One region of the Bacillus sp. ISL-39 genome, then DNA from elsewhere that is predicted to be linked to it. Evidence: riboswitches for the same ligand, from Rfam matches in the RefSeq annotation. Region 1 holds a riboswitch; each other region holds the start of a gene.

What was found. A riboswitch is a leader RNA that binds a small molecule or an ion and turns the genes downstream of it on or off. The one in region 1 is predicted to bind S-adenosylmethionine.
Region 2: another riboswitch for S-adenosylmethionine. It lies ahead of J7E37_RS07375 (trans-sulfuration enzyme family protein); the one in region 1 lies ahead of J7E37_RS19485 (O-acetylhomoserine aminocarboxypropyltransferase/cysteine synthase family protein).
Region 3: another riboswitch for S-adenosylmethionine. It lies ahead of metK (methionine adenosyltransferase); the one in region 1 lies ahead of J7E37_RS19485 (O-acetylhomoserine aminocarboxypropyltransferase/cysteine synthase family protein).

What each region holds. Positions count from the first base shown of each region.
Region 1 covers NZ_JAGGQM010000028.1:97,791-105,982, reverse strand. The annotation lists gene J7E37_RS19490 (methionine ABC transporter ATP-binding protein) at 1-431, opposite strand, end outside; SAM riboswitch class I at 718-831, opposite strand; gene J7E37_RS19485 (O-acetylhomoserine aminocarboxypropyltransferase/cysteine synthase family protein) at 943-2,259, opposite strand; SAM riboswitch class I at 2,337-2,439, opposite strand; gene J7E37_RS19480 (hypothetical protein) at 2,526-2,864, opposite strand; gene J7E37_RS19475 (MFS transporter) at 3,047-4,312, opposite strand; gene J7E37_RS19470 (thioredoxin family protein) at 4,523-4,831, opposite strand; gene J7E37_RS19465 (toprim domain-containing protein) at 4,838-5,194, opposite strand; gene J7E37_RS19460 (YusG family protein) at 5,530-5,769, opposite strand; gene gcvH (glycine cleavage system protein GcvH) at 6,236-6,616, opposite strand; gene J7E37_RS19450 (arsenate reductase family protein) at 6,670-7,026, opposite strand; gene J7E37_RS19445 (acyl-CoA dehydrogenase family protein) at 7,454-8,192, opposite strand, start outside.
Region 2 covers NZ_JAGGQM010000005.1:261,706-269,897, forward strand. The annotation lists gene J7E37_RS07345 (sensor histidine kinase) at 1-370, opposite strand, end outside; gene liaF (cell wall-active antibiotics response protein LiaF) at 367-1,101, opposite strand; gene J7E37_RS07355 (PspA/IM30 family protein) at 1,239-1,883, opposite strand; gene J7E37_RS07360 (lmo0954 family membrane protein) at 1,914-2,258, opposite strand; gene safA (SafA/ExsA family spore coat assembly protein) at 2,440-3,048, opposite strand; gene J7E37_RS07370 (YflT domain-containing protein) at 3,372-3,938, opposite strand; gene J7E37_RS07375 (trans-sulfuration enzyme family protein) at 4,079-5,221, opposite strand; SAM riboswitch class I at 5,306-5,407, opposite strand; gene J7E37_RS22025 (CBS domain-containing protein) at 5,532-6,713, opposite strand; gene J7E37_RS07385 (YitT family protein) at 7,077-7,943, shown strand; gene J7E37_RS22225 (hypothetical protein) at 8,021-8,155, opposite strand; gene J7E37_RS07390 (amidase family protein) at 8,180-8,192, opposite strand, start outside.
Region 3 covers NZ_JAGGQM010000011.1:6,481-14,672, reverse strand. The annotation lists gene J7E37_RS10505 (alpha/beta hydrolase) at 1-716, opposite strand, end outside; gene J7E37_RS10500 (gamma carbonic anhydrase) at 1,099-1,614, shown strand; gene J7E37_RS10495 (C39 family peptidase) at 1,700-2,584, shown strand; gene asnB (asparagine synthase (glutamine-hydrolyzing)) at 2,588-4,483, opposite strand; gene metK (methionine adenosyltransferase) at 4,802-6,004, opposite strand; SAM riboswitch class I at 6,291-6,432, opposite strand; gene pckA (phosphoenolpyruvate carboxykinase (ATP)) at 6,716-8,192, shown strand, end outside.

The DNA of each region.
Region 1 (8,192 bases):
CCGCCGCTCAACTGGGAAGGATAGGCATCTCCCCGGCCCTCGAGACCTACAAGTGTGATTAACTCTTTTACCCGTTTCTCTCTCTCAGCACTTGGAACTCCTGCAATTTCAAGCGGGAACGCGATATTCTCTGCCACTGTTCTTGACCAGAGCAGGTTGAAATGCTGGAAAATCATGCTGATTTCCTGGCGGGCCTTGCGCAGTTCTGCTCCCTTAATCCTGGAAACTTCCTTTCCGGCTACAACTACAGAACCTGATGTCGGGATCTCCAGCCCATTCAGCATTCGAATCAAAGTACTTTTACCGGCACCACTGTAGCCGATGACTCCGTAGATTTCTCCTTCCTTGACTTCAAGGTTGACATCATCGACTGCCTTAACCTCTCCCTTGTTGGAAGGATAAATCTTTCTGGCATTTTTTATTGTAATCAATTGACTCCCCCTCTTTGCAACCGAGTATTCCACACTTATTAAAACCGTTAAATTTCCCTAAAAATAAGAAGGTTATCAATCTAGTTTCCCATTCCCTAACCGAAAAAATTCAAACTCAGTAAAATCGGGCAATAGGCTCTTATCCTTAACGGGAAAATTGTGCTCTTGTGATAAAATCTTTTCGGACATGCTTTTTGGCTATAACTTTTTAGCATTTATTCGAAAAGAACAAAATAAAAGCCTTCCTGCAAGTGAGCAGAAAGGCATAGTAATAGTGGATTCCTTTCTCTCATCTGTCAAAGCGATCGCTTTGCGTGAATTGGCACCATTTCAGCAAGCAATGCTTACTGACGGTTGCCGGGCTTCATAGGGCACTTCCCTCCACCTCTCTTGATAAGAGCACGCTATTAAATTATCTAATCGGTTTTAAGTTACGAGTGTGATTGTAGCACGGAGTAAAAAAGTGTGTCAATAAAATTATTTTCAAATATTTTCTGGAAGGTTATGGATTTCAAATTTTAGCCGGGACTCCAGGTACTCCGGTCGCTTTTTCGATCGCCTGCTCCAGGTCTTCAATGATGTCCTCAACGTTTTCAATCCCCACTGACAGGCGGATTAAATCTTCAGGAACCCCAGCTGCTTTAAGGCCTTCTGAGTCCAGCTGCTGATGGGTTGTGCTTGCAGGATGGATAATCAGGCTTTTTGCGTCGCCGACGTTCGCGACATGGGACCATAATTCTAATGAGTTGATCAGCTTTGCTCCGGCTTCCCTGCCGCCTTCAATTCCAAAAATGACTACTGCCCCGGCTCCCTTTGGAAGATAACGATCTGCCAATTCTTTGTCAGGATGTGACTCGTGACCTGGATAGCTGACCCATGTAACAGCAGGATGGGACTCAAGGTAACCTACGATTTTACGGGTATTGGCGATATGCTCCTTCATGCGGACATGCAAAGTTTCTATGCCAAGATTGAATTGGAACGCACTCAGCGGACTGAGTGCCGGTCCAAGGTCACGCAAAAGCTGTACTCTTGCCTTTACGATATAGGCGGCAGCACCGATTGCTTCACTGTAGACAATGTTATGGTAGCTGTTGTCCGGCTCATTGAAGCCTGGGAATTTAGGAGACTTCCAATCAAAGTTTCCGCCATCCACAATAATCCCGCCCATGACTGTCCCATTTCCTAATAGCCACTTGGTTGCCGAGTGGACGACGATATCTGCGCCATGTTCAATTGGCCGGCATAGATATGGTGTTGCAAATGTGTTATCGATGATCAGCGGAACACCTGCTTCGTGAGCAACTTCGGCCACAGCTTCAATATCCAGAACCCTGAGACTTGGATTGCCGATTGTTTCTGCATAGACTGCTTTTGTTTTTGGAGTGATCGCCTTTCGGAAATTTTCAGGATCAACAGAATCAACTAAGTGAACTTTTATTCCATACTTTGGAAGGGTGACAGCAAATAGATTGTATGTGCCCCCATATAGATTAGCGGCAGCGACAATCTCATCACCCGCATGCGCAATGTTCAGGATGGCCATCGTGATGGCAGACATCCCGCTTGATAAAGCGAGCGCACCTACACCGCCTTCAAGCAAAGCCACTTTTTCTTCCAGGGCAGTAACAGTCGGATTATGTATCCTTGAATAAATATAACCCGGTTCTTTAAGTGCAAATAAATCTGCTGCATGTTCTGTGTTTTCGAATTGGAATGCATTGCTCGAATAAATTGGTACTGCCCTTGCTCCGGTCACCGGGTCTGGTGACTGGCCGCCATGTACCCCCAGCGTTTCTATCCTGTAAGTCTTTTGCTCATTAGTCATCTCCATCTCTCCAATCTAAATAATTTATCTGAAAAAACAAAAACCCTCTTCCTAAGAAGAGGGTCATTTATCATCTCTCCTTATCTTTTCAGAGCAAAAACTCTGCTGGAATTAGCACCGTGTTTCACAACCGGTTGCCGGGCTTCATGGGGCCAGTCCCTCCGCCTCTCTGGATAAGAATATTCAATTTCGTTTTTACTGCGTTAAAGTGATAATAGCACGTCACAAATTACCAGTCAATATATTTAGATTATTCAGATATAAATTTATACACGAACTGGTCCCGCAAGATAAAATAACGATTCCAAAACCAATTGGGCGCGAAAAGGACAATCAGTTGTAAAATAATTCATCTTTATTCCTTGCAGCAATTTAAGATTCCCATCAAATAAATGCTCAAAATACGCATTCATCCCCGAGATTGTTGCAGTTTTTCCCGTATCCATACAGGGATCACAGCGGGCAACCCTGCCATCCTTAAAAGACATGTAGTAGGTGTTACCCTCTGCTTCTATTTTTAAGATTAAATCCAGTTTTTTTACTAGTTGCAGAATATGCTCTTTGTTGGGAATCTCATTCACAAACCTGTCTATTCGTTCTTGCATTCCGATCAACTCCCTCATATTACATATTCCTTGTAATTAGGGAAAAACCTGTTGGAATCCTTCGACAAATAATTCGATGAAAAATGAATTTACATCGTGAATAACGTAAAAAAGACAATACCGTGTGATATTTCGGCATTGTCTTTCATTTCCCGAGAAATATATCCAAAGAAATACAGTAATCAAGCCGTTTTTGTATTCACTATGCCGGATTTTGGCTTATCCATCGTTTTGAAGACTACGAAGAAATAAGTGGATCCAACTAAATACAGACCAGCAGTGATAGTAAAAACTGTTGCATATCCCCAATAGGTACCGTATTTCAAGACAATCCCAGTCGATACCGGCCCCATCACTGCCCAGCCGAGATTAAACACCATTTGATTCACAGAGTTGGCCAAACCCTTCATGGAATCATCAACCTTCGACATCATTAACGACATCTGGATTGGATTGCCCGCGTTCATTAGTGCCTGACGGAATAAAAAGCCTAGAGCTGCCAGCCAAAAATTCTGAGTGTACGCTGTCAGCAGCAAAAACGGCAAAGAAAGCATCTGTAAAACAACTACCGCTCTTACTTCCCCAAGTCTGCGCACAACCAAAGGCCCGATGATCATCGCTACAGCTGTTGCTCCCTGCCCCAGTGAAATGACCAGGCCAATCAATGAATTGGAAGCCATGAACCGATCCGCAAAATAGAGGTTCAAGTATGGGATGACCAATCCTGCTCCAAAGCCTATCATCAATTGGGCTACCGCAAACAGCAGGATAATTTTGAAGCTGGCTTTATGCGGGATGATTTTGGATTTTTCTTTTATATCGCCAGCCGATATGCGGGATGGCCGATTTTCATTTAACCTCATAATCGGAAGCAGGGCAGCCATAAACAAGAACGATCCAATCATCAATGTATACCTGATACTTTCAAGTCCAGGTACCACCATGCCGAATAAGTCTGTGAGGATTCCACCCAAAAGACTTCCTATTACATTGGCACCCGTCATCATCGCAAAGTGAATACTGAATAAATGTACGCGTTGTTCAGGTTTCGAATTCTCCGCCAGCCAGGGAATGATCGACACCTGGATAAATGCGGAAGCAAGGCCTGTTCCAAACGCAAAAAGAATTAATAAGGACTGACTTTCAACAATACTCCGGCTGAATAAGATCAGCCCTGTCGTGACGGCTCCATACAGCATTAATTTTTTCCTGCCTGCTTTATCACTCAGTATGCCTGCAGGGATAAGAATGAGAGCAGTTGCCAGCGAGGTCATGGCTATGACCTTTCCGTTTACAAGCTCATTATAGCCTAACTCCCTGATGTAAAAATTATAAATGACCATGAAAATTCCAAGGCCAATCTGGGTCAATATGTTCGCAATGAAGGTAAGTCGTATGTTTCGATTATAAGTTTTAATTTGTGCCGCCCATTCCTGGTATAGAGCCATTTTATTTCGCCCCTCAATTATTTCGCTAATCTAAATATAATATTTATGGAACGATATGTAAATCTATTTTGTCGATTCATTTTTATTAGAAAAGGATCTCTATCTAACGGGGAAGTATCGCTTCTATCCGGCAATATCATCTTTTAAAGGTAAAAACAAAACACATATCTGAAATGGGCAAAAAAAAAAAACGGCATAGCCGCTTTTACATCAATTTAAACCTTTTAGTTTTTCATAAAGATAAGGAACAGATTGAAATGCGTAGATTTTTTCTAGCACCTCTCCCATGTTCAACACAATCAGACATGGGACACTTTCAATCTCAAATCGTTCCGCCATCTCAGGCAGATAATTCAAGTCTGCTTTGCCTGCAGGAATTTCCAGCAGCAGCTGATCGATGACAGTGAGCATCTTTCCAGCTACCTGGCAGGTACCGCACATTGGTGTGTAAAAATATAGGTAACCTGTTCTTTTTTCCTCCAGGAAGGTTTCCATCTCTGATTTAGTCCATTCTTCCATCTACAGTCATCCTTTTTCTAAATACTCTGCATGAACATCAATATTTGCGCCAATTAAAACTGTAGCAAGGTGATTTTCCGGTGCCGTAGCCACTTCCCTGTACATCCTGTCAATATACAAATGGTTCGCCTCAGGAAATTCCCTTTTAAATTGCTTTCTCAATTTTTCCCCTGACGCATCTGCATCCACGAGGATATATACATCTTTATCAAAAAGGGAATCAATCAGTTCATCAAGCTTCGAAACACCAATAGTCCCATTAGTACAAATAATTTCAACCGGTTCATTTAGCACGGTTTGAACTTTCTTTTTGTCTGACGAACCCTCTACTATGATCACCTTGTGATTTTCGTCCATCGCCATAACCACCTATGCACCAGAGATAATTACCTTACAATATTATAAACATGAATATTGAATTTGTGCTGTTATGTTCATATTTCTATTGTCACTGTTTTTAAAGGAGATTGCAAAAAATTAGACTAGCATGCTGACAGGAAATCTGCTTAAACTTTTCTTATATGACCATATTGAGCGTTGCGCTGTGTTTTGGGTTTATAGAAACTTCCTGTGCGACCTTTTTCATGATCTAGCGTGATTTAGGGCTTATAGAATTTTCTATGTGATCTTAACCAGCATTGCTTACTTGGAGCACATAGAGAAAAACAGCGGCATGTCTGGCCGCTGTTCTGATTTGTCTAACACCAGCCGCCTTCATCACAATCAGTATACCGAGGTTGTGATTGATCCGGCACTGATACATGCTGGTAAATCTTATTCTGTTCTGCCTCATAGTGATGCTCCAATTTCATCTGCATTCCTTCTGGAAGCTCTATGGATCCAATGTGTTCGTTTTCCAGGTAAAGCTGTACCTGGCCGTTTTCAAGCTTTCCTGTCACTCTGTCCGTTATATCAAGCTTTTGTTGGTTCAGTGTCATAAGTTTCACCCTCTTCGATAGTTGATTGCTTTTAGTTTGTCCGAATTCAGGCAATGAATTGATGGAAAAATGAAGGAGTTTATAAGAAAAGCGGAAGCGCCTTGTTCAGCCCTGACAAGCGTTGGAGGGCTGGCCAATGAAGTCGCTCTTTGACTTCATTGGCCGGACCGAAGACGAAAAGCGGAGGCGACTGCCCTACTCCGACAAGCGCTGGAGGGCCTGACAGTGAAGTCGCTCTTTGACTTCATTGGCAGGACCGAAGCGTCTCGAGGAGTTAGGAGCCGCAGCTAGACAAACGTCTCGAGCTGCTCAAAGCTAACGCCTTTCGCAAGATACTCGAGGAAGCAATAGCAGGGATGAAAACTGGCTAGGCGCTGGAGCTGGAGCTGGACAATCTTCATCATAAAATTTCCAATAAATTATTCACAATAGAAAACGCCTTGAATTATCAAGGCGTCAGTTTAAATTATTCTTTGATCATGTCTTCGTATTGTTCAGATGTCATTAGCTTTTCAACTTCACTGTTGTCAGATAGCTCAACAGTAATCATCCAAGCTTTTTCGTATGGTGATTCGTTAACAAATTCAGGGCTGTCATTTAATTCTTCGTTAATTTCCACTACCTTGCCGCTTACTGGTGCATAAAGCTCTGATACCGTTTTTACGGATTCTACACTTCCGAATGGCTGGTCAACAGTGATTTCGTCGCCCACTTCCGGCAGTTCGACGAATACGATGTCGCCAAGTTCAGATTGCGCGAAATCTGTGATTCCGATGCGAACCTTTTCTCCTTCTACCTTTACCCATTCGTGTTCTTCAGAATAACGCAACTCTTTCGGTGCATTCATTGACTATCCCTCCAATTGTATATCTCTATCGATTAATATCGATGGGACCAAAATTACAGCCAGGCTTTTTCAAATTCATCCTCTTTAAAGCCTACAGTTACTTTTTCTCCGTCTGTCATCAGCGGGCGTTTGATGAGCATACCGTCAGATGCAAGCAGTTCAAGCAGCTCATCTTTAGATGCTGTCTTGATTTTGTCTTTCATCCCCAGTTCCCTGTATTTCTGGCCGCTCGTATTGAAAAATTTCTTGATATCGAGGCCGCTTTTTTCCAGCATTTCTTCCAGCTGGGATTGGGAAGGCGGGTTTTCGACAATATGTACTTCATTATAGTTTACTTCATGCTGGTCCAACCATTTTTTGGCGTTCCTGCATGTGCCGCATTTAGGGTACCAATAAAACGTCTTTGCCATATTTTTCACCACCCTTTGCTAGTATCCCAATAATAAAACCCTCTAATCGGATAGTAACATAATAAGGCTGAAAAATACTAACATTCCGTGTTTAATTTCCCCGATATTTTAGGCATCCATTACTTTATTCTACATATTTCGCAAATGTCCTCCATGAAACTGAATTCTTATTTATAAAAATTAGGTTCTGTTAAATTCGGCTGTTGATTTTCGTTCCAGGCGCTTCGCTTTCCGCGGGCAGTCGGGGAGCCTCCTCAGCGCTTTAAGCGCCTCCGGGGTCTCCCCATGACTTTCTCATCCCGCAGGAGTCTTCGCGCCTTCCACTACAATCAATAGGATGTAAAACAACAATTGGCGTTAACAGAGCCAAAAATATAAATAAAAACACTTCTCCCGGAGAACAGGAGAAGTGTTCATGCACATTAGATTAAACGATGAATCGCTCTGCTTCGATCAGCTTTTCAGATGCTTCACGCTTCTTCGCAATGACATTGATCGGAGTATGTCTTGTGAACTTGCGCAATGCAGAAGTCAACATGCGAAGCGCGTCGCCTTCTTCTGTTGCAACAAGAGTTTCTTTTGCGTCACGCTCGATTTCATTGAATGCTTCCTGGCAGAAGATTTGCGTGTAAAGAAGCTTTTGCTTGCTCTTTTCAAGACCTTCTTTGTCGATCGCTTTTTCTGTACGAAGAACAGCAGATTCCATTGAATAAGCGTTAGAGATGATATCCGCGATATTAACGAGGATCTCCTGCTCTTTTTCCAATGCTTTGCCAAACTTTTGTGCAGCTAATCCAGCTGCAAGCAAGCCGATTTTCTTCGCGTTTTTAACAAGGTATTTCTCCTGTGCCAACGGCTCATCGCCTGGCTCTTCAGGCATTAGCATCATGAGCTCTTCCTGCAGCTGTTGAGCTTTTTGCAATAATGGAAGCTCGCCCTTCATAGCTTTACGCAGGAATGTTCCTGGTACCAATAGGCGGTTGATTTCGTTCGTTCCTTCGAAAATACGGTTGATCCTTGAATCACGGTAAGCTCTTTCGATTTCATACTCCTGCATGAAGCCATATCCACCGTGGATCTGTACACCTTCATCTACAACATAGTCAAGTGTTTCTGTTGCGAAGACTTTGTTCATTGAGCACTCGATTGCGTACTCAGCGATTGAG
Region 2 (8,192 bases), on a different contig from region 1:
GTGACAGCATCGCTTTTTCAGAGATTTGCTTATGAAGCTTCCCTACTCTTTTTGAAATCGAGGAAATTTCTGCGTATGTCTGATTCGATTCAATTTCGGGCTCCTGTCCTTCTTCCAGCTGAAAAAGCCAGTTATCAACCGTCCCAAATTGTTTTCGCCAGTATGTCCCAGACGCCATACCAAACGCGACACCCAACACAACACTAATGCTGAAGGTAAAAATGATGAAAGGAATATCCATCAGCTCACGGTTCCATAAATCAGAAAGCTTTGCTATAGGGAAAACAAGCACAAAAGACAAAGTCACGGCGATGAATAAAATAATTCCTAGAGTCAATCCCCATAAGATTTGGCGCATCGCTGTCGTCATATGCGTTTCACCTCGATATTACCGACAAGCATCGAGGTGAAAATTTTCACTTTCTGCTCAGCGTCGTCATAGCCAGGAGTCTGCACATACAGACTCTGGTTCAGCACCCTTCCTTCCTCATGCTCAAACACTTCAGCAGAGCCAATGACTGACGAATGCCTGAGGGTGACTTCCAAATCATATGGCACATACACTTTTACATTGCCAATGACATTACGGATGAAAACCACCGTTTCTCCCTTCGGCAGCACCGTCAGGCTCAGGTCGATGACACTGTCGCCAATTCCTGTCTGGATATTGACATCGTTCCACTCATACACATGGGAAGGCGTTTCCTGATGTCCAAACAAACGATTTTTAAAAAGAGGAGGCTTTTCGACCAGCATTTCCTTCCTGTTTTCTTTTTCAGGCTCCTGTAAAACTGGCGTGATCACTTCCGGCTTCTTTTTCGACTGGGCAAATTGATAGGCAAGATAGATCAGTACCGCTAATAGAAAAAACCTGAACGTCATCATGCTGAAAACACTGCTCAGCAAAAAGAACAAACCTGCCCAGAATAGCAGTTTCCCAGATTTCTTCGGCATCAAGGAGCGTCCGAAGTAGACCATCGCTCCGCTTGCCAGAAGGGAGAAAATCAGTCCTTCGTTAAAAAATGACACTTCTAGCAAAAGCAATATAAGTCCAGTAATCACAATCCAGCTGACATAATCATTTTTCATGTTGTCCAACATGCTGTTTTCCTCCCTTCCCCTAGATTTATTTTAAAAATGGAATATATGATAGAGGATTTTTATTATGAAGTCTTTTCGAGGTAATATCCGAAAAGGCGCAGCTGCCTGCGCCTCTATAGAATACCATGTTTTGCCTATCAAATAGTATGTGTTTCTTTATTTTTGAACTCTTTTTCGAGCTGGGCAATCCTGCTGTCAATTGTATTGCGATTATAGTTGTTGTTCACTTTCTCCTCGAGTTGGTCAAGGTAGTTTTCCATGTCTGCGAACCTTGAATAAGCTTGGTCAGAATATGGATTGTTATCGAGCACCTGGTCCATTCTATGGTGGGCGCGTGTTACATTTTCCCGGCCCATCAGTTCAAGCCTGCGGATGTGCATGTCTTTTAACTTATGCTTCATTTCTTCATACTTCCGCTCAAGCTCGAGCTGCTGCTTGACCGCATTTTCCTTTGCTTCCTTCAGCCTGGCTCCGCGCTCTTCATACTGCACCTGTTCCTGCTGTGCAAACTCCTGGAGGTCCGTTTCACCGGCTCTCATCGCCACCTCTGATTGATACTTCCGTTTTTCGGCCATTTCAAGTGCTTGCTGATGTTCACGGGCAAACTGTTCCTTCAACTGTCCTTGGCGCTCGAGCAGCTTTCTGACCTTTTCTGTTTCCGCTTCACATTCGCGAAGATACTGATTCAACAACGCTATCGGATTTTTCTTTTCCTTCTGGTCAAGTGCCTCGTGAAGATCTGCCATTACCGTGTTTTTGATTCTTGTTAATAGATTTGCCATTTACTATCTCTCCTTTTGATATTGATGATTTTATTTGTTATTCAATTGTGCCCACTGCTTTTCAAAGTTGACGAAAGGATCGTTATCTTCGCGAATCACATCCTCTTTTTTATCCCAGTTCTTGTATACAAGGTACAGGACATAAGCAGCTGCGATTCCCAGGATAGCCGGGACGTTAGAAGCTGTCGCCATCAAGATGACGAAGCCGGCGACTCCCCAGCCGATCTTTGCGGCAGTTGAATCTGTCTTTAAAAATTGTTTGACGACGAAGTAGAGCACCAGCAGGCTGACCCCAAGTCCGACGAGCGGGCCAAGGTTTGAAATCAGCACCATGGCTGCAATGGAACCGGCAACCAGTAAACCAAATTTTTTCATGTTCAATTCCTCCTTATCTCTTATGATTACATCTTACCTTTCTGGCAAAAATTCAATAACGTGCCTGAGCTTGATTTTGCACTAGGACCTGAGGCTTAGCTTGATACCGGACCATTCAATTCTGGGGCAACCAAAAAAATAACCCGGTCTCCATTAACCGGGTTATTTCCATTCGTACTATTTATTTTGCAATAAACATTTGCGTCCAATAGTGACCATAGTTGCCGCCGGTTACATGCCCGACACCAATATGGGTGTACGCAGGGCTAAGGATGTTCTTCCGGTGCCCAGGACTGTTCATCCATGATTGGACCACTTCATTTGGTGTTCTTTGGCCGGCTGCAATGTTTTCGGCAGCACTTCGGTAATTGATTCCGAAGCTCTTCATCATCGTGAAGGGACTGCCGAATGTGGGACTGGTATGGGAGAAATAATTTTTGTCTCTCATATCTGCTGATTTATATCTGGCGACCCTGGAGAGCTGCCAGTCAGCAGCAAGTGGCTTCAGGCCATTCTTGGCGCGCTCCTGGTTTGTAAGCTGGATTACCTGGCTTTCGATACTCTTTGTTGCTCTTATTGTAGGGATATTCACCCTCTGGCCAGGATAAATCAAATTTGGATTTTTAAACTGCGGGTTGGCGGCGATGATTTCGGAAAGTCCAACCTGGTACCTGACTGAAATTTTCCATAGAGTGTCCCCGGGCCGTACTGTGTGGACTTGCTGGGCAAACGAAACAGTCGGGATGGCTATTACCATTAAAAGCAGAGCTAATATTATTTTCTTGAACATTTTCCATCCTCCTCACCTGATAGGATGAGAATAATCCAAGAAATTATACTTTATTATTTTTTTATAAGAAAACATCACAAGCACGTTGCATATAGATTAATCAAGGGAGGAATGCGAATTATGGGCTATCTTTGGGTGATGACCATTGGTTTTGTCATTTGTCTCGGTATAATCGGCGGCATGTTGATGTTCTTCATCACATCCGCTTTCAATTACGATGACGCCAGTCGGATCGATTTATTGGATACGGAGAGAAAGAGTAAGTCGTAGGATGCCAAAAGGCTGCCAGAATGATCTGGCAGCCTTTTTATATGGCATGGTTATTAAAAGTCGCGTGTGTTATCAAAACGAGTGTTGGCAGGGTTGTCCGAAGTCAGCGGTGCATCAACTGGGTTTCCAGTCCTAGTGCCATCAATCGCTGTAGTACGATCATTCAGGCCAACTCTGTTTTCGTCGCGCTCGACAACAACGAGAATCTTACCTTCTTTTACATAGCCTTCGTAGCGTTCTGCTTCATCTTCCGGAATACCCATTCCGATCAGTGCTCCAGCCAAACCGCCTGCACCTGCGCCTACTGCAGCGCCAGTAAGTGTCGCAGCGATTGGGCCCGCAGCTACGATTGGACCGATTCCAGGGATCGCAAGTGCGCCGATGCCTGCCAATAATCCAGTAAGGCCGCCTAATACGCCGCCTGTTGCCGCTCCTGCAGCAAGACCTTCCTCAGTCTTTGTACCGGTAGCTTCGTTTACATCGTGAACCTCATCTTCGTTTTTACTGATTACAGAAATGTCATCGGTTGAGTATCCCTGTCTTTTCAGGTCCTCAACAGCCTGGATTGCGTCTTGCTCGTTATCATATACTCCAACAAGATGTTTTTCATGTTCAAACATATTAAAAGCCTCCTTTAGACGAGTAGTCCCTATAAAAATACCCACACACAGGAGGCGTAAACCTTATGTCGAACGATTAACTGCTGATATGATAAACCAAAGAGACTTTTTTAGTTAAATTCGAAGCAACCCGAAATTTTTTAATTTCCAGCCTCAGTCAGTGCAGCTTCAAATTGCTCGATTATATCCTGGCTATTCTCGATTCCCACTGAAATCCTGACTAGTCGATACGTAATGCCAAGCTCTGCCTGAGCCTTTGGAGGCAGCGCGCGATGGGAGGTTTTCAGCGGATGGGAGACAGTCGTTTCAACTCCCGCAAGTGTAGGCACAATCTTTATCCAACCAAGCGATTTCAAAAACCTGTCTGTATCCACGTGTTCTGCCAGTTCAATTGTTACGATGGCACCAAAACCTTTTTCACCTTCTGAAAATGGATAATATACCTTTGAAACATTCTGATGTTCCTTCAGACTGTCAGCCAGCAACCTGGCATTTTCCGATTGAGCTTTCATTCTTAAAGCAAGGGTCTTCAACCCTCTGCAAGTCAGCCACGCTTCAAACGGGCTGAGGTTCGCACCAAGATTCACGATTCTTGCGCGCGCTTCTGCTATCAATACCTTCTTGCCAACGATAACACCAGAGGTAACATCACTGTGGCCTCCGATGTATTTCGTGGCACTGTGGACGACAAGATCGGCTCCTAGCAATAACGGGCGGACATAAAGCGGTGTAGCGAACGTATTATCAACTAATACAGTAAGATTTCTTTTCTTAGCCAGCGCAATGACGTCCTCCAATTTTTCAACACGGAGGAGCGGATTTGTGATGGACTCTGTGTAAAGAAGTTTCGTATTGGATTTGATGGCCTGCTCTACATTTTCTAGGTCTGCAAACGAGACAAACGTTGTTTCGATTCCAAAGCGCTCCAATTCAGCTTTCAGCATATGAAAACTGCCGCCGTAAACATCATCAGCCGCAACAATATGATCGCCATTCTTCACCACTGCCAGGACACCAGCTAAAATCGCAGCCAAACCAGAGGAAGCTGCTGCCCCGTCTTCCGCAAGTTCAAGTGCCGCTAAGGATTGACCAAGTTCATCCGTATTCGGATTTCCAACTCTTGAATATAAATAATTTCCCTCTCCCTGATAAAAGCCCTCAAGCTCATCAAGGTCATTAAAGGTAAATGCTGATGTCTGATAAATCGGTGTCGCCTTGCTCTTAATTCCTGTTTGCTTCTTATGTATGGAATGAAGTACTTCCGTTTCAAATTTTTTCGCCATTTGGTCACCTGCTTTTAGAATTTGTAGTATGGAAAAAATAATCATAAAAAACCTCTCCAAATAAGGAGAGGTTACAGTCAGCCTCACTTATCTTCAGACTGCAATCTTCAGGAATTAGCACCTTTCATTTTAAACGATGGTTGCCGGGCTTCACAGGGCCTGTCCCTCCGCCGCTCTTGATAAGAGTTATTTCGGTTTTAAAAATAGTTTAGATAGCTGAAGTATATCAGCATCCCTGGTTTATCGTCAATGACAGTTCACACACTGAAAACACTGGATTCACGCTGGAGACAGCTGGAAGATTGGCTGCTCAATCTTCCGGATCGCTGTCAAGCAAGTCCCACGGCGTTATCACTCCAATTGGCTTCCCGTGGCGGTCTCCCGTTTCCGTAATGATGACTGCCTGCAGTTTCTTGCCTCTTGTATGGTATCGCTCGAATAATTCTTCAATATGATAAAGTGATGCAGCCTCATCCACAAAGGTCACAAAGTAATTTTTCCCCTTCGTCAAAAGCTCTTTTACACGGACATCCTCGAAATGGACCACACTGTCGGAAAAATGCTTCGCCAGCCACTGGATGATTTCCGTTGAAGTCAGCAAGGCAACATACTTATCATCCTTGTCGTAGACAGGGAATCGTGTAAAATCAAACTTATTGATCACCTTTAGAACATCTTTAAGATAGGCATCCTCGTAATAGTAAAACACCGGGCTGGTCGCGATTGATAGTGCCGTCTGCGGCTTCTCAAACTCCCTTGCGATCTCCTCAATCCGTTCGACCACCTCGATATGCGGCTCGGCAATATAATAATCTGCGTTCACCCGCTCATGGACAATCGCATTGCGGAGCTTCGCAAACTGATGCAGTTCACTTTTATATTTACGAACCAATGAATGATTTTTATACCCAGAGTACAGCAGTTCCACGAACGCATCGCTGTCCGTTCCCTTTACCATTTCCTTCAGCGCTTTGTGAATCCTGTTAAAGGCCGTCTCGAACTTGCCGGATTGCTCTTTATGCTTTACTTCTTGATCTTCTGAAGTTTTCGCTCCTGAATCAGGATTTTTGTTTGATGAATTCTTGCCGCCTTCATTCCCACCCTTATTACCATTGCCGTTTATCGATTGTTTTGAGGCTGGTTTGCCATTTTCTTTACCATTCTTGGATTGATTGGAAGATGCCTTTCCATTGCCATTGCCGGCCTGTTGGGTGGAAGACCTGCTTTTATCGTTTTTTGAATGATTTGAAGAAGAGTTGCCCTTTTCTTTTTTTGATTGATGTGATGGCTTCCCATTTTCGCTTCCTTTATTGCCATCATGCTTTTGATTTCTTTCATCAGCCCGCTTCAGTCTGTTTTCCTCATTCTCCTGCGGCTTAGGGTTAGTTCTCATATATGACTTTCTCTTATTTTTACCAGTCTGATGATTCTTCTTATTTTTTGAATCTGACTGATTATTTGATTTATGTTTAGCTTGAGTATTGTTAGCCAAAAAAAGCCCCTCCGTAATTTCAAATAACTTCCCCCTTCTCATTACCCCATTTACCGGTTTTACTAATCATGGATATATAATGAAAAAATACCAGCTAGCTTTAATGTTTGATACAATAAGTATAGTACATACATTACTAATTAATAGTAGAGTTTTTATAGAGTCTCTTTTCGTAAACTTTGTTGCTTTCATAGTCAAACGTAAAAATCAGGTTATGAATATTTACGTTTTCTTATGCATTTTCAGTTAAGGAGCTGCTAGAAAAGGGCCCCTTGAAGCTAGCCAATATGCGGTTGATAGATTAATAACGAAAAGCAACAATCAATGCGAAAACATTCTTAATAGAAAAGGGTTTGATCTTTAGTGGCAACAACGAAGAAAAAAAGAATAATCAAAGAGGTCACACAGCTTGTGACGATCACAATCGGCGCGGTTATCGCGGCATTCGGGCTCGATCTGTTCCTTGTTCCTAACGCGATCCTTGACGGAGGGGTCATCGGGCTGTCAATCATCGCAGCGGAACTGACGAACATCTCGATGAGTATATTCCTGTTAGTGTTTAACCTTCCTTTCCTATATATCGGATATCGGAGAATGGGATTGAAATTTACGTTCCGCACCTTATATGGAGTCATTATTTTATCCGGCGCGACTGCTTATTTACACCATTTTGAACCTGTGACGGATGATTTATTTTTAGCAACGATCATCGGAGCGGTAATCCTTGGCACAGGGGTTGGTCTGGTCATCCGGGCAGGCGGCGCACTGGATGGAACCGAAATCATCGCCATCCTTGTCAGCAAAAAGCGCACCGTCTCTGTCGGTCAGATTGTCATGGTCATGAACTTATTCATCTTCATTTTAGCCGCCCTGCTAGTGTTCAGCTGGGAAACGGCCATGTACTCCATCATCACCTATTTCATTGCCTTCAAGATGATCGACGTCGTCGTCGAAGGGATGGAGGAGCTAAAATCCGTCACAATCATTTCCGATGTTCCTGAAGAAATCGCCGAAGCATTGCTAAAACAATTAGGCCGGGGCATGACCTACATCCAGGGCCAGGGTGTTTTTTCAAGTGAACCAAAGAAAATCATCTACACCATCGTCAGCCGGATCGAATTGTCCACACTGCGCTCAGTTGTCAACGAAATCGATCCAAATGCGCTTGTCGCCATTGAAAATGTCGCCGACGTTTCAGGAAGCAACTTTGATAGGAGCAGCGGACATTAATAAGGCGGCATCAGCCTTGTGAATGAGGACAATTTTTAAAAAGTGCCCTGGCGAACAATCGCCGGGGCACTTTGCTGTCAATCAATCGGATTGTTGAATTTCTTTTCTTTCTGGCCTGTTGTGAATTCGACTAGTTCTTCGGGTGTATTGTTGCCCTTCTTCTTGTTGTTGTTGCGCTGGGCGTTTCCGTTGCCAAGCTTTTGTCTACCCATTCTACCTCGCTCCTTTTGATGGATTCATGAAGTAGTA
Region 3 (8,192 bases), on a different contig from region 1:
ACTTCATGATAGCACTTCGGCCATTCTTTATATCTTTTTTCCGACAATGGCGCATTATTGAACCATTCCTTGACAGAACGTTTATCTACAATATGATCATCGCCGCCTTGAATTAGCAAAGTCGGGACGTCCTGTACTTTATCTATATTTTCAAACGCCTGCTCCATTGCTGCCACCAGCTCACGGTACCAGCGCACCGACACCTTGGTGATATAGAGTGAATCATTTGCGTCGACTGCCCTGACATCCTCATTCCTGGTGGCCATCTCGACTGACAGGCCAGGAGAAATCCTGAAAGTCGGCACAGTGACATTCAAGCCGTGCGACAGCATATCCAGCATTTTCGAAGGATAATTCACCAATCCGAGGCAAGGCGATGACAAAATCAGGCCGGCAATTTCGACCCGCTCCTCCTGCAGCATACGGATGGCAACGAGCCCGCCCATGCTGTGGCCCAGTAAAAATACTGGGAGATCAAAGTCATACGCAGCTTCAACCCATTCTTTCACTTCCATGATATATTCGTCAAATGAATCAATATGGCCACGGTTCGCCCTTGTCGTCATGCCCTGCCCAGGCAAATCACCCATTATGACATGAAATCCGGATGAGCGCCAGGCTTCAATCAGCCAGCCATACCGGCGATGATGCTCCAACGCACCATGAATCATCACGATTACAGCCTTAGCATCCCCATCAGCTTCCCATTTCCACATGACCATTCCCCCACTCAAATACTTTTTCTTTCTTTAAAAGAACTATAATATATAATTAGTGAATTAGAAAAGCGGAAGCGCCTCGGTCAGCCCCGAAAAGCGCTGGAGGGCCGAACAGTGAAGTCGCTCTTTGACTTCATTGGGCGGACCGAAACCGAAAAGTATAGCCGACTGCCCAGAAACGCAGAAACTGGAGACTCCGACAAAGAAGCGCTTTTTGCTTCTGCCGGCGGAGTTGAAGTTTCGGAGTTTCTAGGAGGCGGCACTAGACAAACGACTCGAGGGGCTAGGCGCTGGAGCTGGACAATTCTCAAAGTTAATTTTATACTTTCTAATTCTAAATTAAAAACGAAAGCATCAATAAATTACAGGAGTGTGCGCAATGATTTACCCTTACAAAGGAAAAACACCTAAAATAGTGGATTCTGCTTTTATTGCGGATTATGTAACAATTACCGGAGACGTCGAAATCGGCGAGGAATCGAGTGTCTGGTTCAATACCTCGATCCGCGGCGATGTAGCTCCGACGGTCATTGGCAATAAAGTCAATATCCAGGATAACTCAGTCCTGCACCAGAGTCCGAACAATCCATTAATCCTCGAAGATGAAGTGACGGTCGGACATCAGGTCATCCTTCACAGCTGCATCATCAGGAAAAAAGCCTTGATCGGGATGGGCTCGATTATCCTTGACCAGGCTGAAATCGGAGAAGGTGCGTTTATCGGTGCCGGCAGCCTTGTTCCGCAGGGAAAGAAAATCCCGCCCAACACACTGGCTTTTGGTCGCCCGGCAAAGGTCATCCGTGAATTGAATGAAGACGATATCCGCGACATGGAACGGATCTCCAGAGAATACGCTGAAAAAGGACAATACTATAAAAGTTTGCAACAAAGGTGAATGATCCGCTAAAAAAACTCCCTCACCAGTCCGATACTAAATAATATAATATACCCTTTTATTTTTGAAATATGCGGACGTGGTGATGGATGTGGACAAACTGTATTTACCGCTTGCGGCGATTATCCCGCTGGTGTTCTTGTTTTTTCTGTTGATCCGAAAACAAAATAGCATGATGAAATCTATCCTGATGTTCCTGTTTGTTTTTACATCGATCCTCGGGGCTTTCCTGATGGAAAATGTGCAGGCTTCCCATGTTGCCAAGGCCGTACAATCGGTGAAAAACTGGCTTGAAGAGCCTGAACCGGCTTCCGAAAGGGCACCTGTGATCATAGAAAATTATGAACCTGATATCATCCCGATTAAAAAACAGGTACTCCTGGACGCGCCGATCATCTGGCAAATGCCTGAGCTCCCAAGAGGATGTGAGGTCACAAGCCTGGCCATGCTTCTGCAGCATCAAGGGGTGGAGGCTGACAAGCTGACACTCGCAAGAGAAGTGAAGAAAAACCCTGCCGAATATCGTCTTAGTGATGGCAAAATCTATTTTGGCGATCCGAATAAAGGGTTTGTCGGCAATATGTACACCTACACAGAACCAGGACTTGGAGTCTATCACAAGCCGATTGCCGAACTGGCAGAACAGTATCTTCCCGGCAAAATAAAAGATTTGACGGGCGCAGAATTACAGGAGCTGAAAATCCACCTGTCAGATGGCCGGCCGGTTTGGATCATCACGAACACCGAATACAGAAAACTGGACGATAGCTTTTTCCAGACATGGTATACGCCTGATGGACCCGTGAAAGTAACCATGAAGGAGCATTCAGTCCTGATTACAGGCTATGATGAACACTTCATTTACTTCAATGACCCATTAACGGGCGAAAAAAATAAAAAAGCACCCATGAAGGACTTCGTGGAAGCCTGGGTGCAAATGGGAAGGCAGGCCATTACCTACCTTCCCTGATTATTAAGACTGCAATACTTTTTGAGCCTCATACTCCTTTTGGTAGGAGTATTTTTTTTCGACATACACATCATGCCACATCATGAACATCAATACCGTCCAGATTTTGCGGCTGTTATCCGCCTTGTTCTGGCAGTGGTCATCCAGCAGCTTCAAAAGGTATGACTTATTGATGAGATGCTCTGTGTTGCTTTCCTTGATGATATTCTTTGCCCATTCATTCATTTCATTCTTCAGCCAGTGGCGGATCGGCACCGGGAAGCCCAGCTTCTTGCGGGTTAACACATGCTCAGGAACCACACCTTCAGCCGCTTTACGTAAGATATACTTCGTTGTATTATTAGCCGTCTTCAGGCTTGTAGGAATCTTCGAAGCTGTTTCGAAAACAATCTTATCCAGGAACGGAACACGAAGCTCCAGTGAATGAGCCATCGTCATTTTATCAGCTTTTAATAAAATGTCGCCGCGCATCCATGTATGAATGTCGATATATTGCATCGTATCAACCGGGTCATATCCTCTGCTCTCCCTGTAAAGAGGTTTCGTGATATCCCTGTAATCGTATTGGCCGTTATATACGTGCAGCAGCTCGCTCTTCTCTTTTTCAGTGAACATCTTCGCATTTCCGATATAACGTTCTTCCATTGGCGTCACGCCGCGTTCAATGAAGCTTTTCCCCTTCATTCCCTCTGGCATCATTTTCGCGATGCCTTTTAGCATGACCTTCCCTGCCTGTGGGATTTTTTTGAACATCTCAAGATCCTGCGGTTCACGGTAGATATTGTATCCGCCGAACAGTTCATCCGCTCCTTCACCTGAAAGGACAACCGTTACATGCTTCCGTGCTTCACGGGCAACAAAATACAAAGGGATCGCTGCCGGGTCGGCAAGCGGGTCATCCATATGCCACATGATTTTCGGCAGTTCATCCATGTATTCCTGCGGACTGATTACATAGCTGATGTTTTCGACACCGAGTCGATCGGCTGTTTCCTTCGCGACGTCAATTTCGCTGAAGCCATTCTGTTCAAAACCAACAGAGAATGTCTTGATTCCAGGATGGTACTGCTTCGCAATCGACGCGATGATCGAAGAATCAATTCCGCCAGAAAGGAATGATCCAACCGGCACATCACTGCGCATGTGGATTTTTACGGATTCAAACAGGACGTCCCTGATCTCCTTCGTGAATTCATCCTCCGTTTTGTGGATTGGCGAAAAGCTCGCTTTCCAGTAACGCTTGATTTCCATCGGTGAACCGATTTTCTTTGTAAAATAATGCCCCGGTTCAAGCTTGTAAATGCCTTCGGACATTGTATTCGGCTCTGGTACGAACTGATATGTCAAATAATGCTGGAGAGCCTTGTAATCAAGGACATCGTTTTCCAGTGCAAGCAGGATACTCTTTTTCTCAGAACCAAAGAACGTGCGGTCGCCATCTTCAAAGTAGAAAAATGGCTTGATGCCAAAATGGTCACGGGCACCGTAAAGAACCTGCTCCTGCTTATCCCAGATGACAAACGCGAACATTCCGCGCAGCTTGTCGACAGCCTGCTCTTTAAGATGGCTGTATAGAGCAATGATGACTTCAGTATCCGAGTGAGTTTCGAAGCTAAGCCCTTCTTCAATCAACTCTTCACGAAGCTCAAGATAGTTGTAGATTTCCCCGTTGAAAATGATCCAGTAACGCTCATTTTCATAGGTCAAGGGCTGATGGCCAGCCTCAAGGTCGATGATGCTCAGACGGCGGAAGCCGAATTGGATATGCTCATCATAGAAATATCCATCATCATCAGGCCCGCGATGGGTAATGATATTATTCATATTTTTAAACAGCTGCTTATTATATCCGCTGAATTCCTGTGCATTCTCATGTACACAACCGATAAAACCACACATTATGTACTTCACCTTCTCCATTTCAGAAAAAATTTAGTTTTTCATTTCAGAAAAAATTTAGTTTTGCGCTGATTTCCGCTCAAGGCGCGATTTTTATAACAAAGAACCTAAAGAAATGCATCTTTCTAAAAACATACCATCTAATACTATCATTAAACGCAAAATTTTTGCAGTAAAATCTAAGGGAAATTTAAGGTAATACTCTATTTTACACCTTTTGAACCAGGTGCAAACCAGGCGAGTTTTTGAGTGTTCCCTGATTAGACGGCAAATAATAAAGGGAGTTACATATTCCTATGCAACTCCCTTTGTACTTTTTTATTTATCTAGTGCTTGGGTGCGAAGCGTCTCTGCCTTGTCTGTACGCTCCCATGGAAGGTCAACGTCAGAACGGCCAAAGTGTCCATAAGCAGCTGTCTGCTTGTAAATTGGCTTGCGCAGGTCAAGCATATTGATGATTCCAGCAGGACGAAGGTCGAAGTTGCTTTCTACAACGTCGATCAATACATCTTCGCTTACTTTGCCTGTTCCGAAAGTATCGATTGAGATGGATACCGGACGAGCAACACCGATTGCGTATGCAAGCTGAACTTCAACTTTTTCAGCAAGGCCGGCAGCTACAATGTTCTTCGCAACGTAACGTGCAGCGTATGCAGCTGAACGGTCAACTTTTGTAGGATCCTTACCAGAGAATGCGCCTCCGCCATGGCGAGCGTATCCGCCGTAAGTATCTACGATGATCTTGCGGCCAGTAAGACCTGCATCACCCTGTGGTCCGCCGATTACGAAACGGCCAGTTGGATTGATGAAGTATTTTGTGTTTTCGTCGATCAATTCCGCTGGTACAACAGGCTTGATGACATGTTCTTTAAGGTTGCGCTGGATTTGCTCGAGCGAAACTTCCGGGTGGTGCTGAGTGGAGATAACAATTGTATCGATGCGGACTGGCTTGTCGTTCTCATCGTACTCTACTGTTACCTGAGTTTTTCCGTCTGGACGAAGGTATGGAAGGATTTCTTCCTTGCGCACTTCAGTCAGGCGGCGGGAAATCTTATGTGCCAATGAAATCGGAAGCGGCATTAGCTCTTTCGTTTCGTTGCAGGCAAACCCGAACATTAAGCCCTGGTCTCCTGCTCCGATTGCTTCGATTTCTGCATCGGACATTTGGCCTTCACGTGCTTCAAGCGCCTGGTCAACACCCATTGCGATGTCAGCAGACTGCTCGTCAATTGAAGTCAATACAGCGCATGTTTCAGAGTCGAAACCGTACTTCGCGCGAGTATAGCCAATTTCCTTGACTGTTTCACGAACGATTTTCGGAATGTCTACGTATGTAGATGTAGTGATTTCCCCTGCAACAAGTACAAGTCCTGTTGTAACTGATGTTTCAGCAGCAACACGTGCATTAGCATCTTTTGCAAGGATCGCATCCAAAATCGCGTCAGAAATCTGGTCGCAGATTTTATCCGGATGGCCTTCTGTTACTGATTCAGAAGTGAACAAACGGCGTTTGTTTGACATCTGAGTTCCTCCCTTATTTATAAAAATTGATCGAGGCTGTCCCAATACAGACCCCGGGTTGATACGGTACTCATTCCCTATGTAGTATGAAATAAACGCTGAGTTTTTATTAGAAAAATTTGTTTAGGATTCATGGTGAATGTCTTTTTTTCCTAATTTCACCCACGGGAGCAATGACACCTAAGAAGGCAGTCCAGCAGCATTTCCATGCATCGGACAGAAAAAAGCAATATAAAAAACCTCTCCATTTACGAGGAAAGGTTTTTGCTTAAATCCGCGCCTTTCGCTCTTATCGTTCAAGGGCAGTTCCCTTGCGTCAGGTTAGCACCTTTGCCCGGAAAAAGATCAGCATTCCAAAGGCTGTTTTTTCACGTTTGCAGGTTGCTGGGTTTCATTGGGCCTGTCCCTCCACCAGCTCGGGATAAGAGAGTATCCGTTCAAGGACAAATCATATCGAAACTATAATTGCATGTCAATGATTTTCTCGGTAATTTTGTCGATTGTTGTTGAAAGTTTTTTTGTATAATAAAAAGGTACTTAAATGAACCCTTTTTGCTTGACTATATAAAGAAAGAATTATATAACGCAAGTGAGGTACAAGGTAATTTTCCGAATCATTAGTATAGATTAATTGAACCAATGTGTTATACTAATAACGAGATGTAAACACTTACAAATTATTAATCTTTTAAAAAAGGAAGGTATTCTCCGATGAATGTTGTAGGAATATCAAATGAACTTTCAGCATTATTAAAAGGAAGCAATGTACAGGTGCAGTTATCCGTTCCCCAGCTTGTTGAAAAGGTCCTGAACCGGAACGAAGGGCTCCTGACTTCAACTGGTGCAGTCAGAGCGACTACTGGTAAATATACTGGCCGTTCACCTAAAGATAAATTCATTGTCGAAGAAGAGTCAGTGAAGGATAAAATTGACTGGGGTTCTGTCAACCAGCCGATTTCCGAGGAATCTTTTACAAAGCTATATAATAAGGTATTGAATTTCCTTAAAGAAAAAGAAGAAGTTTTTGTATTCAAAGGATTCGCTGGCGCTGACAAGAAATACCGCCTTCCGATCCAGGTCATCAACGAATACGCCTGGCACAACCTTTTCGCACATCAATTGTTCATCCGTCCAACTGAGGAAGAGCTTGCAGACCATGAATCTGAATTCACGGTCATATCTGCACCGACTTTCAAAGCGGATCCAGAGGTTGATGGAACGAATTCCGAGACATTCATCATCGTTTCCTTTGAACAGCGCGTCGTGTTGATCGGCGGAACAGAATATGCGGGCGAAATGAAGAAATCGATTTTCTCCGTGATGAACTACCTGCTTCCTGAAAACGGCATCCTTTCCATGCACTGCTCTGCAAATGTGGGACGCGAAGGAGATGTTGCATTGTTCTTCGGCTTGTCCGGAACCGGAAAAACAACTCTGTCAGCTGATAACAATCGCCGCCTGATTGGTGATGATGAGCATGGCTGGTCAGCTAACGGTGTCTTCAACATCGAAGGCGGCTGCTACGCGAAGTGCATCAACTTATCGAAGGAAAAAGAACCGCAGATTTATGATGCAATCCGCTTCGGATCTGTTCTTGAAAATGTCGTGGTCGATGATGAGACCCGAGTTGCGGATTATGATGACGGCAGCCTGACTGAAAACACTCGTGCAGCTTATCCGATCCAGGCAATCGATAACATCGTAGACCCTAGCATTGCCGGTCATCCGAACGCGATCGTCTTCCTGACTGCTGATGCTTTCGGAGTCTTGCCTCCAATCGCCAGGCTGACGAAGGAACAGGCAATGTACCATTTCTTGAGCGGATATACATCAAAGCTCGCTGGAACTGAGCGCGGGATCACTTCACCGCAGGCAACGTTCTCGACTTGCTTTGGTTCACCTTTCCTTCCGCTTGCAGCAACAAGATATGCGGAAATGCTCGGTGAAAAAATTGACGAGCACAATGCGAAGGTCTTCCTCGTGAACACAGGCTGGACAGGCGGGGAGTATGGCACAGGAAGCCGCATGAAGCTGGCCTACACACGCGCAATGGTCCAGGCAGCACTTGAGGGCGAACTGAACAATGTCGAAACCGTCAAAGACGAAATCTTCGGCCTGGATATTCCGGCACATGTACCTGGTGTACCTGACGATGTCCTCCAGCCCGTCAAAACATGGAGCGACAAAG